One region of the Nocardia sp. NPDC049190 genome, then DNA from elsewhere that is predicted to be linked to it. Evidence: riboswitches for the same ligand, from Rfam matches in the RefSeq annotation. Region 1 holds a riboswitch; the other holds the start of a gene.
What was found. Region 1 has a riboswitch for S-adenosylmethionine ahead of AB0B25_RS25730 (DUF1684 domain-containing protein). Riboswitches for the same ligand answer to the same signal wherever they lie in the genome.
Positions count from the first base shown of each region.

Region 2: linked by a shared signal. The riboswitch ahead of AB0B25_RS14415 (aminotransferase class V-fold PLP-dependent enzyme) and the one ahead of AB0B25_RS25730 (DUF1684 domain-containing protein) in region 1 are both predicted to bind S-adenosylmethionine.

Region 1 is NZ_JBEZDE010000036.1:44,372-51,870, forward strand. It holds gene AB0B25_RS25720 (DUF3153 domain-containing protein) at 26-775, shown strand; gene AB0B25_RS25725 (glycosyltransferase family 2 protein) at 810-1,985, shown strand; SAM riboswitch class I at 2,253-2,346, shown strand; gene AB0B25_RS25730 (DUF1684 domain-containing protein) at 2,574-3,374, shown strand; gene AB0B25_RS25735 (methylenetetrahydrofolate reductase) at 3,543-4,544, opposite strand; gene AB0B25_RS25740 (polyprenyl synthetase family protein) at 4,783-5,865, shown strand; gene AB0B25_RS25745 (alpha-(1->6)-mannopyranosyltransferase A) at 6,422-7,499, shown strand, end outside.
Region 2 is NZ_JBEZDE010000013.1:125,525-133,023, forward strand. It holds gene AB0B25_RS14395 (YbaK/EbsC family protein) at 1-394, shown strand, start outside; gene AB0B25_RS14400 (flavin reductase family protein) at 470-1,021, shown strand; gene AB0B25_RS14405 (Uma2 family endonuclease) at 1,027-1,488, opposite strand; gene AB0B25_RS14410 (hypothetical protein) at 1,475-1,636, opposite strand; gene AB0B25_RS14415 (aminotransferase class V-fold PLP-dependent enzyme) at 1,714-3,033, opposite strand; SAM riboswitch class IV at 3,078-3,191, opposite strand; gene AB0B25_RS14420 (Pls/PosA family non-ribosomal peptide synthetase) at 3,582-7,496, shown strand; gene AB0B25_RS14425 (M1 family metallopeptidase) at 7,496-7,499, shown strand, end outside.

The DNA.
Region 1 (7,499 bases):
CACGATGTCACCCGTGCAGACCACGATGCCCGATGCCCTGGTACTCCCGCCGCAACGGACACCACGCCGTGGCGTGCGTATCGCCGCGGCTGTCCTGCTCGCGGTGTTGCTGGCCCCGGTGCTCGCAGGCTGCCTGCGAGTCCAGGTCTCGATGGGTGTCTCATCCAACGATCGGGTGTCCGGCCGGATCGTCGCCGCGGTGGTGCCCACGGACCCCAACGACAAAGGACCGCAGTTGAAGGCGCCCGAGTCGCTCGCGGCGAAGGTGCGGGTGGAGGCGTACGCCCAGGACGGTTACGCGGGCAGCCAGGTGTTCTTCGACGATCTGTCATTCGGCGAAGTGCAGCAACTCGGGCAGTTGTCCGAGCAGACCCAGGGCATGTTCCAACTGCAGTTCGTGCGTACCGGCGATCTGGTCAGCCTCACCGGCCGGGTCGATCTGAAATCCGTGCCGCCACACGGCTCCGACGTACAGTTCACCATCGCGTTCCCGGCCCGCGTCGCGAAGACCAACGGCAGCCGCGAGGGCGACAACATCGTCTCCTGGAAGCTGCCGCCCGGTGATGTCTCCACGCTGCGCGCCGAGGTCAGCTATGCCGACCCGAACACCCGCTCATTCGCGGGCTGGGCGGGCATCGTCGGCGGCATCACCCTCGCTGTGGCCGCGATCATCGCCGCCATGGCGTTCATGGATCGCAACCCGGCCGCGCCCGCCGCGCCGGAGATCGGGTTCTCACTGAGCCGCTGGTGGCGCTCGGTGACGCAGAATCGCTGAGCATTTCGTCGGCACGCCGCGATAGCGTGGCGCCATGGTGCGTGCCGATCGGTCGAAGACGCCAGTGACCGCGGTCCCCGTGACGTGCGCCGCAGCGCTCGCAGTGCTGGGCGCGGGCATCGCCCTGTACAACAGGCTCACCCTGCGACGGTTGGCGAGGACACCCCCGACGGCGATCGAGCCGGTCACGGTGTGCGTCCCCGCACGGGACGAGGCCGATCGGCGACCCGGTCTGATCGCCGATCTGCGTGCTCAGGTACGCATTCCGGGCATGTCGGTGCGTATTCTCGACGATTCCTCGACCGACGACACCTCCGCAGCGGCGAGCACCGCCATCGACGGCGACCCGCGATTCACGCTGCTGCGCACCGAGTCCGAACCTCCCCCAGGCTGGACCGGGAAGTCCGCCGCCTGCGCCCGGTTGGCCGACGGGGTGCGTACGCCGGTGCTGGTCTTCCTGGACGCCGATGTGCGCCTGGCGCCCACCGCCATCGCGGCGGCAGTGGCCGAGTTGCGCAGGCGAGGCGTCGCTCTGGTATCACCGTGGCCGCTACAGCTGGCCGAGTCGGCTGCCGAGGCCATGGTGCAGCCGCTGCTGTGCTGGTCCTGGGCCGCGACGCTGCCGATCACGGCGGACGATCGCAGTTCACGGCCGTCGTCCGCGGTGGCCTGCGGCCAGTTCCTGGTGTTCGACAACGCCGACTACCGCGCCGTCGGTGGTCACGCCGCGGTGGCCGCGTCCGTCACCGAGGACCTCGATATCGCCCGAGCCCTGCGCCGAGCCGGATATTCCACCGCCGTGGTGGCCGCCGGGCCGTTGGCACACACCAGGATGTACCACAGCGCGATCGACCTCGAGGCGGGGTACACCCGCTGGCTCTGGTCGGCCCACGGCGGCACGATTCCCCGCGGAGCAGCGGTGGGACTGCTTGCCGCCCTGATCCATTGGGCGCCGCCGATGGCCGCCGTGCTCGGTAAATCGGGCGTCCGGTGGACGGGCTTGCTCGGCTCCCTGGCCGCCGTGACGAGCAGGCTGCTCGCCCGCTCCACGGAGATCGGCGGCCCACCCACGCGCTCGGATGTCGTTGTCGCCCTGGCACACCCGCTCTCGGTCGCGGTTTATCTGCTGCTATGGGCGCGCTCACACCGCGCCCGCCACCGGGGCGCGCTGCGCTGGAAGGGTCGTACGCTCGAACCGACGAGCGGATAGTGCCACGACCCGTCCGCGTGCAGCACCTCGCAAGCGCCCGCCATTGCGAATGCCGCGGCCCCCGGACAGTCGGTGATATTCGCCCGGGTCGGACTGACCGAGGTAGGCCGTTCCCCCGCGACGGCGGATATCTGGTTACACACAGATCCGGTAGCTCGGCACGCGGCAAGATCTGTGCTCACGATGATTACTTCCCTTGTTCCAAGGCTCGCTTGCTGGGCATGATGACTCGGCCCGACCTGGGATCGGCGCGCCGGGCGCCGACATCAACCATCCAGAGCGGCCGAGAGACCTGGCTCATCGATGTCGCAGCAACCCCCCGGTCACCGGGCGTGGGTGCTTCCGCCGGGACCGATGGAGGACCGCAGTGATCAGCTCCGCCACCCGCGACGTCCGAGGGACCCGTCGCCACATCGACCACCGCACCGTCCGCTCCGCGGGTTGTCGTCGCTGATTTCCCGCAGCCGCCGACCCGACTCCGCCCACCGACCCGAGCAGCTCGGCCACGAGGCGATCCACCTGTCCGATGAACCTCGGCCTGCGCCATCCCCACCATCGCAGCACCGTCGACGAAGGAACCGAAGCGTCATGACCACCAGCATCACCAGTATTTTCGAGACAGAATGGGCGCGCTGGCACCACGCGAGGGAAGACCAGTTGCGTGACCCGCTCGGCGTCCTCAGTCTGACCGGACTGCACTGGCTTACCGACCGGCCCGAGCGACTGCCGGATGTTCCCGGCACCTGGTGGGTCACCGACGACAAGGTGTTCATCACCGCGCAACCTGCCGACCGGCTGGAGTACGACGGCCTCGGCATCGCAGGCGTGCAGATCATCACGCCTGCCGAGGGCGCGCCGGGACTGAGTGTGTTGCAGGAACACCGGGTGCTCGAGGTGATCCGACGCACCAGCCGCTACGCCGTCCGGGTGCACGATCCGGCCGCCCCCGGCCTGCTGAGCTTCGCCGGAATCCCGACCTACCCGCCGGATCCGCGCTGGGTGGTGCCCGGTCGGTTCACGCCGTTCGACCGGAAACAGACGCTGACCACGGGTGCGGTGGTGGTAGGGCTCGAACACCACCACATCGTCTCGGGCACCATCGAATTCACCCTCGGCGGGGTGACCGAGCGGATCGTCGCGTTCGGCGACCCGGACCAGCTAAGGGTGCTGTTCACCGACGCCACCAGTGGTGTCACCACCTATCCCGCGGCGCGCTCGCTGGCCGTCGGCGCACCCGAGGCAGAGGGCGCGGTGCTGCTCGACTTCAACCGGGCGACGAATCTGCCGTGCGCCTTCACCGATTTCGCGACATGCCCGGTCGCGCCCGCACAGAACCGGCTGCGGGTGGCCGTCGAGGCGGGCGAGCAGGATCCGCGGACGAACTGCTGATCACCGGCGTTACCCGTCAGCACGCTCGGTCGATCGCACGCCTCGGTCGTCCGCACCGGCGCCGCAGCCGATCACACGATGTGGTCGAATCACGCGACAGCGCAGGTATAGACCAGCGGTACCGGGCCTCGACGCCGGGGTGGGCACGTCCGATCCGGAACGTGGAGGTCAGGCGCTGATCGGTGCGGCGGTGACGCCGTAGCCGAGGTTGGTGAGCACCTCGCTGGTCGCCTTGGCGAAGTTGAGCGTGATGAAGTGCAGGCAGGGCGCGCCCTCGTCGATCAGCCGCTGCCCCATCTCGGTGGCGATCTCGATACCTGCCGCGCGCACCGCGGCGCCGTTCTCCTCGGGACCGTCGCCCGCGGCCTTGCGCAGCCGCTGCATGATCGCGTCGGGCAGCGGTCTGCCGCAGAGTTCTTCGGCGCGCTGTACGGTGCGCAGCGAGGTGATCGGCATCAGCTCCGGGATGATCGGCTTGGCGCCTTCGACCGGATCGCAGGCCAGGACCCGGTCACGCAGCCGCAAATAGTGCTCGACGTCGAAAAACATCTGGGTGATGGAATACTCCGCACCCGCGCGCAGTTTCGCGACAAGGAACGCGGTGTCGGTCGCCAGATCCGGCGAGCGGTGGTGCCCCTGGGGGAACGAGGCGACACCGACATGGAAATCACCGAGGTCGCGCACGATGCGCACCAGTTCCTCGGCGTAGGAGACGCCCTCGGGATGCCGGTGCCACTCACCGAGCGGATCGCCCGGCGGATCACCGCGCAGCACCAGGATGTTGCGGATGCCGGAGTCGGCGTAGGCGCCGACCAGTGAACGCAACTCGGCGACGCTGTGCTCCACCGCGGTCAGGTGCGCGACCGGAAGCAGAGTGGTCTCTTCGGCGAGCTCGCCGGTCACGCGCACGGTACGGTCACGGGTGGAACCGCCGGCGCCGTAGGTCATCGATACGAACGCGGGGTGCATCCGTTCGAACTGGCGCGCCGCACGCCACAACCTCGCCTCGGTGGCGCCGTCCCGGGGCGGATTGAACTCTACGGAGAACGGCACCGCGCTCCCGGCGTGAACCTGCAGACTCTGCACAACCGAGGGTGTTCCAGAGACGTTCGGGTGCGTCCGGGAGGCCCGGCCCGGAGTCGAGCGTCCCCGCACGTTGTCGAAAGTCACCGGTTCAGTCTAGAGGTGGCCGACGGCAGCGCCGGCAAGTCGCTCGGCCACCCCGCGTATTCTCTCGGATCAGGCAACTCATACGCCGCGCCCGGCGCCACCTGCGAACACCCCGCACGGTGCCGGATCACACGCAGTGGCCGGCACCCGTGCACCGCACCCCGCGTGTCCACCGCCACACGACTTTGGAGGCTCCACTCTGTCCGCCGGAATCGGTACCCACACCCCGCAGGCCGCCGTGCCGGTGCCGGGCACCCCCGCCTTCGTCTCCGCCGTGCAGGAGGCCCTGAAACGGTTCTTCCTGACCCGCCGTGAAATCGTCGGACACCTGGGGCCGGTCGTCATCGAGGCGGCGGAGGCGCTCGAGCTGTTCGTCCTGCGCGGCGGAAAGCGCACCCGACCCGCGTTCGCGTGGACCGGCTGGCTCGGCGCCGGCGGCGATCCGCACGCCGCCGAGGCGGACGCGGTGCTCACCGCCTGTTCGGCGCTGGAGCTGGTGCAGGCCTGCGCGCTGGTCCACGACGACATCATCGACTCGTCCCGTACCCGTCGCCGCTTCCCCACCGTGCACGTCGACTTCGAGCGGCGCCACCGGGAACGCGAGTGGGCGGGCGACTCGGCACACTTCGGCACCAGCGTGGCCATCTTGATCGGCGACCTGGCGTTGGCCTGGGCCGACGACATGGTGCACGCCTCCGGCCTCGCCCCGGCGGCCATCGCCAGGTTCGCACCGGTCTGGGCCGGAATGCGCACCGAAGTGCTCGGCGGCCAACTGCTGGATATCCACGGCGAGGCGGGCGCCGACGAATCGGTCGAAGCCGCGCTGCGGATCAACCGGTACAAAACCGCCGCCTACACCGTCGAACGCCCACTGCACCTCGGCGCCGCCATAGCGGATGCCGATCAGGACCTCATCGAATCCTTTCGCACGTATGGCACCGACATCGGCATCGCTTTCCAGCTGCGCGACGACCTGCTCGGCGTCTTCGGCGACCCGGCGGTGACGGGCAAACCTTCCGGCGACGACCTGCGAGAAGGAAAGCGGACCGCGCTACTGGCCGAGGCGCTGCGTCGGGCCGATGCGACCGATCCCGCCGCGGGCACGCTGTTGCGGACCAGCATCGGCACCGATCTGAGTGCCGACGAGGTACAACGGCTGCGCGAGGTGCTCACCGAACTCGGCGCGGTCGACGAGGTGGAGCGCATGATCTCCGAACTCACCGCACGCGGCGTGGCCGCGATCGAGGCCAGCACCGCGACAGCCGCCGCGAAGGAACGGTTGCGCGCGATGGCGCTGGCCGCTACCGAACGCTCCGCGTGAGCCGAGCGGGTACGGCTCTCGCGCGCCGCGACGATGCCCAAACGGCTGAACGAAATCCGTGGCAGGACCGACCGATCGCGTGGTCGTCGTCGACGCCGGGTTGGCGGGTCGGCTACGGCAAGCGTGGCTGGATCGAGGATGATCGCGGGCACACCGTTCCGCGCACCTTTTCCGGCAAACCGGGCCACGTCGACCGCGCAATTTTCCAGCCTCCAGCGATGATGTAGTTATCGCTGGTTGCGGCACCACGACCGGGGTTGGCGGGCGCACCGCACGGCGCTCCAGAAAACCAGCGGCAAACCACTTTTCCGGCGATATCCGGCCCACTCCGTGCGAAACCCCGAGCACCAGCGGCATAGTGTTCGGATCGACGCCGTAAACTGAGCGCCGACCTATTCGCTCGCGGTTGCGACCGCCGACCACTCGGGGGGACCGACACCAGATGGCATCCCCCGAAACGCGCACCGCAGAGGCCGCCACCACCGACAGCACCGGCCAGGCGCCCGACACCTCGGCACGCCGCGAATCGGCCACCGCCCGTGGTTCCCTGTGGTGGATGCGCGCCTGCGCCGACTTCGCCAGAAGTCCCGAGGGTCACGCCGCCCTCCTCGGTTTCGTCGGCGCCATCATGATCACCTTCGGTGGGTTCGGCGCGGGTAGTGTCCGCAAGCGCGACCCGCTGCTGGAGGCTATGCACCTGTCCTGGCTGCGCTTCGGCCACGGGTACGCCCTCTCGACCATCTGCATCTGGATCGGCGTGCTGCTGATGATCACCGCCTGGGTCCGGCTGGGTCGCGCCACGATCGGGACGGGTAATCGAACCAGCGCCGGGGTGACACCGAACGAGCTGCGTGCGATCGTCGGCATCTGGATTTTCCCCCTGCTGTTCGCCGTGCCGATGTTCAGCCGGGACACCTACTCCTATCTGGCCCAGGGCGCACTGCTGCGCGACGGCTTCGACCCGTACCAGGTCGGACCGGTGGCGAATCCCGGTGTGCTGCTGGACAATGTGAGCCCGGTCTGGACCACCACCACCGCGCCGTACGGCCCGGTATTCCTGCTACTCGGACGTGCGATCACCGCCGTAACCGGCGACAACGTGGTGGCCGGCACCATCGCGATGCGGTTGGTCATGCTGCCCGGCCTCGCGCTGATGATGTGGGCGGTGCCGTATCTGACCAAACACCTCGGCGGCAAGCCGACCGTGGCGTTGTGGCTGGCTGTGTTGAACCCGCTGGTGCTGATCCACCTGATCGGCGGCGTGCACAACGAGATGCTGATGGTCGGCTTGATGTGCGCGGGCATCGCGCTGGTGCTGGAGCGTCATCACGTGGCCGGGATCGTCGTCGTCGCGATCGGCGTGGCCATCAAGGCGACCGCGGGCGTGGCACTGCCGTTCCTGGTCTGGATCTGGATGCTGCACGAGCGCGAACGCCGCGCGGCGCAACGGGTCGGGCGTGACCCGGCGCACCTGCCCGCGAGTGCACAGCCCGACGATGCCGCCGAGCCGACCGAGGACATGCCCCACCCGGCAACGATGTTCGCCAAGATCGCGGGCTTGGGCCTGAGCGTATTCGCGGTGGTCTTCGTGGCCACCTCGGCGATCGCCGGGGTCGGCATCGGCTGGCTCACCG
Region 2 (7,499 bases), on a different contig from region 1:
CCAGTCCACGCCGACGCATACCGCCCTCGACGCGGCGCGGGCGCTCGGCGTCGATGTGGGGGCCATCACGAAATCGCTGGTTTTTCTGCTCGATGACGAACCGGTGCTGTTGCTGGTCTCCGGCGCACACCAGGTCGACGTGTCGAACACCGGCGCGCGCCTGGAAGGAAAGCTGACTCGCGCGCCCGCAGACCTGGTCCGTGCGGTCACCGGACAGCCGATCGGCGGAGTCGCACCGGTCGGCCATCCGACCAACCTGCCGACCTGGGTGGACAACGCGCTGTCCGCGCACCGCGAGGTCTGGGCCGCCGGCGGGCATCCGAACACCATTTTCCGCACGTCGTTCCGCGAATTGGTGCGGATCACCGCGGGCCTCGCGATCGACATGGATTGAGTCGGCGAGCGGGCCGCGACACCGAACGACCATGTACTCGGCCCACCACGCCTGGTCCACGCGTAGTTTCGTCATGTGACCGAAGCACCCCGGCCCGAGACGGAATTCCGGATCCCCGATGATCTGAGCGGAATCACCGCTGAGCAGTACCGCACCTCCATGCGCCACTACCCCGCGGGCGTCACCGTCGTCACACTGTCCTCGCCGCGGGGGCCGATCGGCTTCACCGCGACGTCGTTCGCCTCGCTGTCACTGGCGCCCCCGCTGGTCTCGTTCAACATCGCACACACCTCCTCCAGCCTGTCCGCACTGCTGGACGCCGAGTCCGTGGTCATTCACTTCCTGGGCGAACACCAGCAGCACCTGGCCCACCGCTTTTCCAGCAACGCCGACGAGCGCTTCAGCGACCACTCGCTGTGGACCACGCTGGACACCGGCGAACCGGTCCTGCACGGCACTCCCATCTGGTTGCGCGCCACCGTGCACCGACTCATCCCCATCGGCGACCACACCGTGGTCGCCGGCCTGGTCACCCGAGTGCACGACAACACCGATCAGAAGCCCGCCGCCGCCCCGCTGCTCTACTACGACGGGCGCTATTACCGCCCGACGTCGCTGGGTGACTGACCGACTCAGGCGCCGTCCAAGGCGGCGAAGTCGACCTCGACCGGAAATGGGTCGGTCAGTCCGAGCACGTCCTGATGCGTTTCCGAAAGCCGGTAACTGCGACTGGCCCAATCCAGGCGGTATTCCTGGATAATCTTCACTTTTCGATCGGCGTCCAAGTGCGCGATCAGGTAAATCGGAATTCCCTCGTTCGCGTATTCCGCACACTTGTCCACCGAGTCGGCGTACTCGGATCCCGACGAGACCACCTCGACCACCAGCAGTACGTCCGCGGTCGTCAACTTCCGGTCACCCTCGATGCGGCGATGTAGCGCGACATCCGGACGGCGGAACGAGAACCCGGGGCTCGCCGGGCGACTCCGGAGGTAGTGCATCTCGAAATCGGTGACGACGCCGGTGCACGGCTCGGCCGGGCTTGCCCGCTCCAGGGCATTCGCCAGTCGCCGGGCGACGTTATTCGACGTTATTGTGCTGGAAGGTTCCGCCGCGGCATACGATTACGTGGCCGTCGACCACCTCGATCTGCCGTTGGATGTCGTCCGGAAGAGCCGCGTAGCCCTCCTCGGTGATCAGAAGCGCACCCGGGTCGACGGCCCAGGCAGGGAGCGTGCTCATGCGTCCACCTCGAGGTCGGGTACTTCAGTACGCCGAGAATATCCGCTCGCATTGCCCTGATCGGGACACCGCGGCCCTCAGCCGATCAGGCAGGGGGCGGCGCCGGCAGGGGCGGTGGAGCGGAAGGGGCGCGTTTCGGGGGTGGGGTTCCACAAACCGTTGGTGGCGGCGTACTCCCAGGCAGGGCCGGTGCGAACGAGAGCGGCGACGGCCCCGACGAGCCGATCCACATCGGCGGCGGTGGTACCGAGACCGATGCTGGCGCGCAGGGCCCCATCCAGCCCGAGGCGGGTGAGCAGTGGGTGCGCGCAGAAGCGTCCGTCCCGGACACCGATACCGTGTTCGGCGGAGAGGTAGGCGGCGACGTGGCCTGGCACGAATCCGTCCAGGGTGAAAGCGACAATGCCGACAACGTCGGGACTATCGGTCCAGATACGCAGCAAGCGCACACCATCGATCGCGGCAAGGCCGTCGCGGAGGCGGTCGGCGAGCCGATCCTCTTGGGCGGCAAGGGTTTCGGCGTCGATCGTGCAGAACGTGTCACAGGCGGCAGCCAGCGCGGCGGCGCCGAGAACGTTCGGCGATCCCGCCTCGTGCCGCTGTGGAGCCGAAGCCCACTCGGCGCGGGTCGCACTCACCTCGAGCACCGCCCCGCCTCCGGCCAGGTACGGTTCGGCCGCATCGAGCCAGTCGCGGCGGCCGACCAGCACACCCGCCCCGAACGGCGCGTACAGCTTGTGTCCGGAAAAAGCCAGATAGTCGATGCTGCTCTCGCGCAGACTGATTCGCCGGTGCGGCGCCAACTGCGCTGCGTCGACCAGAATCCGGGCACCGCACTGGTGCGCGATGATGGCCAGCCGGTCCAGCGGAAGCACCTCACCGGTCACGTTGGACGCGCCCGTCACCGCGAGCAACGCGGCCGGCCTGCTGCACAGCTCGGCGACCAGCCTGCCGATGGTCTCTTCGACGGTGTCGGCGGCCCGAACGACGCGGCGGCCGTGTTCGGTCCAGGGCAGGAAATTGGCGTGGTGCTCGATGTCCAACACCACCGTCTCGCCGGGAACGCACGCGGCGAGCAGGTTCAGCGAGTCGGTCGTATTGCGGGTGAATACCACGACCTGATCGTCGGCAGCGTCGAGGAACCTGGTCACCGAACCGCGAGCAGCCTCATAGCACTCGGTGGTGATCCGCGAGGCGTAGCCCGCGCCGCGGTGCACACTCGCGTAGAACGGCAGCAGCTGCTGCACCCGATCGGTGACCTGCGCCAGCGCGGGCGCGCTCGCCGCGTAGTCGAAGTTGGCGTAGGTGGTCGTCCCGCCCTGCACTAGCGGCACCTGGAGGTCGTCACCGGAGACCCGGGCGAGTGCGGCACAAGTGTTGTCGACAGCAGAGGTCATCACGTAAATCCCGTCGGCTCTGGGACCCGCGATCGTGTTCGTCGAGTCCGCGCTTGCCGCACCCAGTCAGGCGTCGGCCCGGTCGTCACCCGGAGCACCCCACCGCGGAGGAGGGTTGCCGGCCAGCAAGCCGGGGCTTCACGCTGGCACTCATGACCTGACCCGAGATTGGCAGACGCGCCCCCGAACTGTCAACTGGGTTCGCCATCGACGTGCGGCGCGCGCTGTTCGCGGGGCAACCGACCTCGATCGCCGCCGCGCGGCGGCGATCGAGGCGGAATCGGGTGCGCTGTCCACACATCCAGCGATCATTCGGCAAACTCTACGTGAACTGCGGCGACCAGGCGTTTACCGGGCCGCGCGGGTCGAAACTCGATCCGACCGCACACGGCACCAGACGGTCCCACGACCGGTTCGGTGAACTACCGACGACAACAACCGCGGGTACCGTGGACAACTGGCCACCGTGGTGTTTGCCCTTTGGTAACCCCGCTATGACACAACTACCGGAAGTGCGAGGCAGGTCGATGGGAGGTGGGCAGAGCGCCATGCTCCAGCCACAGGTTGACGCGACGGCGAGCCCGCTGCTGCGGGGCGACCATGCTTGCGAGGTCCGCACGCTCGTCGACATCCTGACCGCCACGGCGCTCGCATACCCCGACGCCCCCGCCATCGACGACGGTCAGGTGGTGCTGTCCTACCTCGAGTTGGTCGTCGAGATCGAGAAGATCATGGCAAGGCTCGCCACAGCGGGCGTGCGCGCGGGCGACCGGGTAGGCGTGCGGATGCCGTCGGGCGCCCGCGGACTCTATGTCACCATCCTCGCCGTCTTGTACACCGGCGCCGCCTATGTGCCGGTCGACGCCGACGACCCGGACGAGCGCGCCCAACTGGTCTTCCGCGAAGCGGGAGTCACCGCGATCGTGACCACCGAGGGCATCGAGACCACGGCGGCGGGCATCCGGGCCGCGGAACAGACCGCGCGCGAGGACAGCTGGACCACGCTGCCCGCCCCCGGCGACGACGCATGGATCATCTTCACCTCGGGCTCCACCGGAACACCGAAAGGCGTTGCGGTCACCCACCGCAACGCCGCCGCGTTCGTCGACGCCGAAGCCGAGCTGTTCCTGCGCGGCGCACCGATCGGTCCGGGTGACCGGGTCCTCGCCGGTCTCTCGGTAGCGTTCGACGCCTCCTGCGAGGAAATGTGGCTGGCCTGGCGCAACGGCGCCTGCCTTGTGCCCGCCCCGCGTGAACTGGTCCGCACCGGCGCCGATCTCGGCCCCTGGCTGCTCCGGCGGGAGATCAGCATCGTTTCGACCGTACCGACGCTGGCCGCAACCTGGCCGGTCGAGGCGCTGGACGCGGTGCGTCTGTTGATCTTCGGCGGCGAGGCCGTCCCGCCCGAACTCGCCGAACGCCTGGTTGGCAGCGGTGATTCGCCCCGAGAGGTGTGGAACACCTACGGCCCCACCGAGACAACGGTGGTCGCCTGTGCGGCGCTGTTGAACGGTCGGTGGCCGATTCGGATCGGGCTGCCGCTCAACGGCTGGGACCTGGTCGTCGTGGACGCGTCGGGAAACCCCGTGGCGGAGGGCGAATCCGGCGAGCTGGTCATCGGCGGCGTCGGCCTGGCGCGCTATCTCGATCCGGCCAAGGATGCGCAGAAGTATGCCGCGCTACCGTCGGTCGGTTGGGATCGCGCCTACCGCAGCGGCGACCTGGTCCGCAACGACAGCGCCGGGCTCGTCTTTCTCGGCCGCGCCGACGATCAGATCAAACTCGGCGGCCGCCGAATCGAACTCGGCGAGATCGACAGCGCGTTGCAGCATCTGCCCGGCGTCACCGGCGCCGCCGCCGCGATCCGCACCACCAAGGCGGGCAACCAGCTCCTGGTCGGCTACCTGACCGGGCCAGGATCGGACTTCGACGGCAAAGCCGCCCGAGCCGTACTCACCGAACAGCTTCCGGCCGCACTGGTCCCGAGACTCGTCGTGGTCGACGAGTTACCCACCCGGACCTCCGGCAAGGTCGATCGCGACGCACTGCCGTGGCCGTTGCCCAACGCTGACGACAACGATGACGACAACGACCTGACCGGTACCGCTCACTGGGTCGCCGGGCTGTGGGATTCGGTTCTCGGGGCCGAGGTCGGCGACCTCGACACAGACTTCTTCGACCTGGGTGGCGGCTCGCTCGCGGCGGCCCAGTTGGTCACCGCCCTGCGCGAACGGTATCCCCAGGTCACCGTTGCCGACCTCTATGACCATCCTCGCCTCGGTGCGCTCGTCGAGCTGCTCGAGCAGACCACACCCGCGGTCGCCGTCGCGGAGCGCGTCGTACGCCCGACACCGCTACTCGCTCAGACAGCGCAGGTATTGGCCACCGTCCCGCTGACCACCCTCACCGGTCTGCAGTGGCTCACCTGGCTCGCGATCGTCGGCAACATCGCGGGCTGGTCCGACTCGCTGCCCTGGCTGCCGCAGCTGTCCTGGTGGTGGACGCTGGCGGCGTTCCTGCTGTTCATCTCGCCGCCCGGCCGCATGGCGATCTGTGTGGGCGGCGCCCGGCTGCTGCTGCGTGGCGTCCGACCCGGCCGTTATCGTCGGGGCGGCTCGGTCCATCTGCGGCTCTGGGCGGCGGTCCGGCTGTCGGAGGCCAGCGGCGCCGAGAATCTCTCCGGCGCGCCGTGGATGGTGCCGTTCGCGCGTGCGCTCGGCGCGACGATCGGCAAAGGCGTAGACCTGCACACCCTTCCACCGGTGACCGGCATGCTCCAACTCGGCGACGGATGCAGCGTGGAACCGGAAGTCGACCTGTCCGGTTACTGGATCGATGGCGATGTGGTCCATCTCGGTCCGATCGTCATCGGCCCAGGCGCGGTCGTCGGTTCCCGATCGATCCTGTTGCCCGGCACGAAGATCGGTAAGAACGCCGAGATCGCACCCGGCTCGGCGGTGTCGGGCAAGGTGAAAGCCGAACAGGAGTGGGCCGGCTCGCCCGCCGTGAAGGTCGGTAGGGCCCGGCATCGCTGGCCGCCGACCACGCCGGACCGCGCCGCGCATTGGGTCGGCATCTTCGGCGTCACGTCGGTACTGCTGGCCGCGGTGCCGATCCTCGGCCTCGGCGCGGGCGGTGCGTTCATCGCCTGGTTCATCCGGGATACCCGTACCTTGGCGGACGGTTCGGTGCGCGCCTTCGCGATTCTGCCGATCGCGACCCTGCTCAGCCTCGGCGTCTACGCGGCGGCGACCATCATCGCCGTCCGACTGCTCGGTATCGGCCTGGCCGAGGGGTATCACCCGGTGCGTAGCCGCGTCGGCTGGCAGGCCTGGGCTACCGAGCGGCTGCTCGATTCCGCGCGCACATTCCTGTTTCCGCTGTACGCGAGCCTGCTCACGCCGCTGTGGCTGCGTTTGCTCGGCGCGAAGATCGGCAAGAGCGTCGAGGTGTCCACGGTGCTGCTGCTACCGAAATTCACCACGGTCGCCGACGGGGCGTTCCTCGCGGACGACACCATGATCGCCAGCTACGAACTCGGCGGTGGCTGGCTGCGCATCGGTGAGGCGAAAGTCGGCAAGCGCGCCTTCCTCGGCAACTCCGGGATGACCGCGCCTGGCCGCCGAGTTCCGAAGAACGGACTGGTGGCGGTGTTGTCGGCGGCGCCATCCAAGGCGAAGGCAGGCTCGTCCTGGCTGGGCAGCCCACCGGTCCGGCTACGACGCGCGACGGAGAACACCGACGCCGCGCGCACGTTCAACCCGCCCGCGCGGCTGCGGGTCGCCCGCGGCATCATCGAAACCTGCCGCTTGATCCCGGTTCTGGTCACCTTCGCCATCGGCCTCGGAGTGCTGTTCACCCTGGCCTGGCTCGCGCAGGCCCTCGGCCACCTGGCCGCCGGGCTACTGAGCGGACTGGTGCTGCTTACCGCGGGCGCGGTCGCCGGGGCGAGCGCGATAACCGCGAAATGGCTGCTGGTCGGGCGCATTCGCGCCGAGGAGCATCCGCTGTGGAGTTCATTCGTGTGGCGCAACGAGGTCTCCGACACCTTCGTGGAAACCGTTGCCGCGCCGTGGTTCGCGCGCGCCGCGACCGGAACTCCCGTGCTGAACCTCTGGCTTCGCGGTCTCGGCGCGCAGATCGGCCGCGGGGTATGGTGCGAGTCCTATTGGCTACCGGAGGCGGACCTGGTGACTCTCGGCGACGGCGCGACCGTGGAACGCGGTTGCGTGGTGCAGACCCACCTGTTTCACGATCGAATCATGGCCATGGACGCCGTCAGTCTGGGTGCTGGCGCAACGCTCGGTCCACACTGCGTCGCGCTGCCCGCGTCCGCCCTCGGCGACGGCGCGACCATCGGTCCTGCGTCCCTGGTCATGCGCGGCGACGCGGTGCCTGCCTCGACGCGCTGGTGGGGCAACCCGATCGCGCCCTGGTTCACAGGCGATCCCGGGGCACGCTGATGC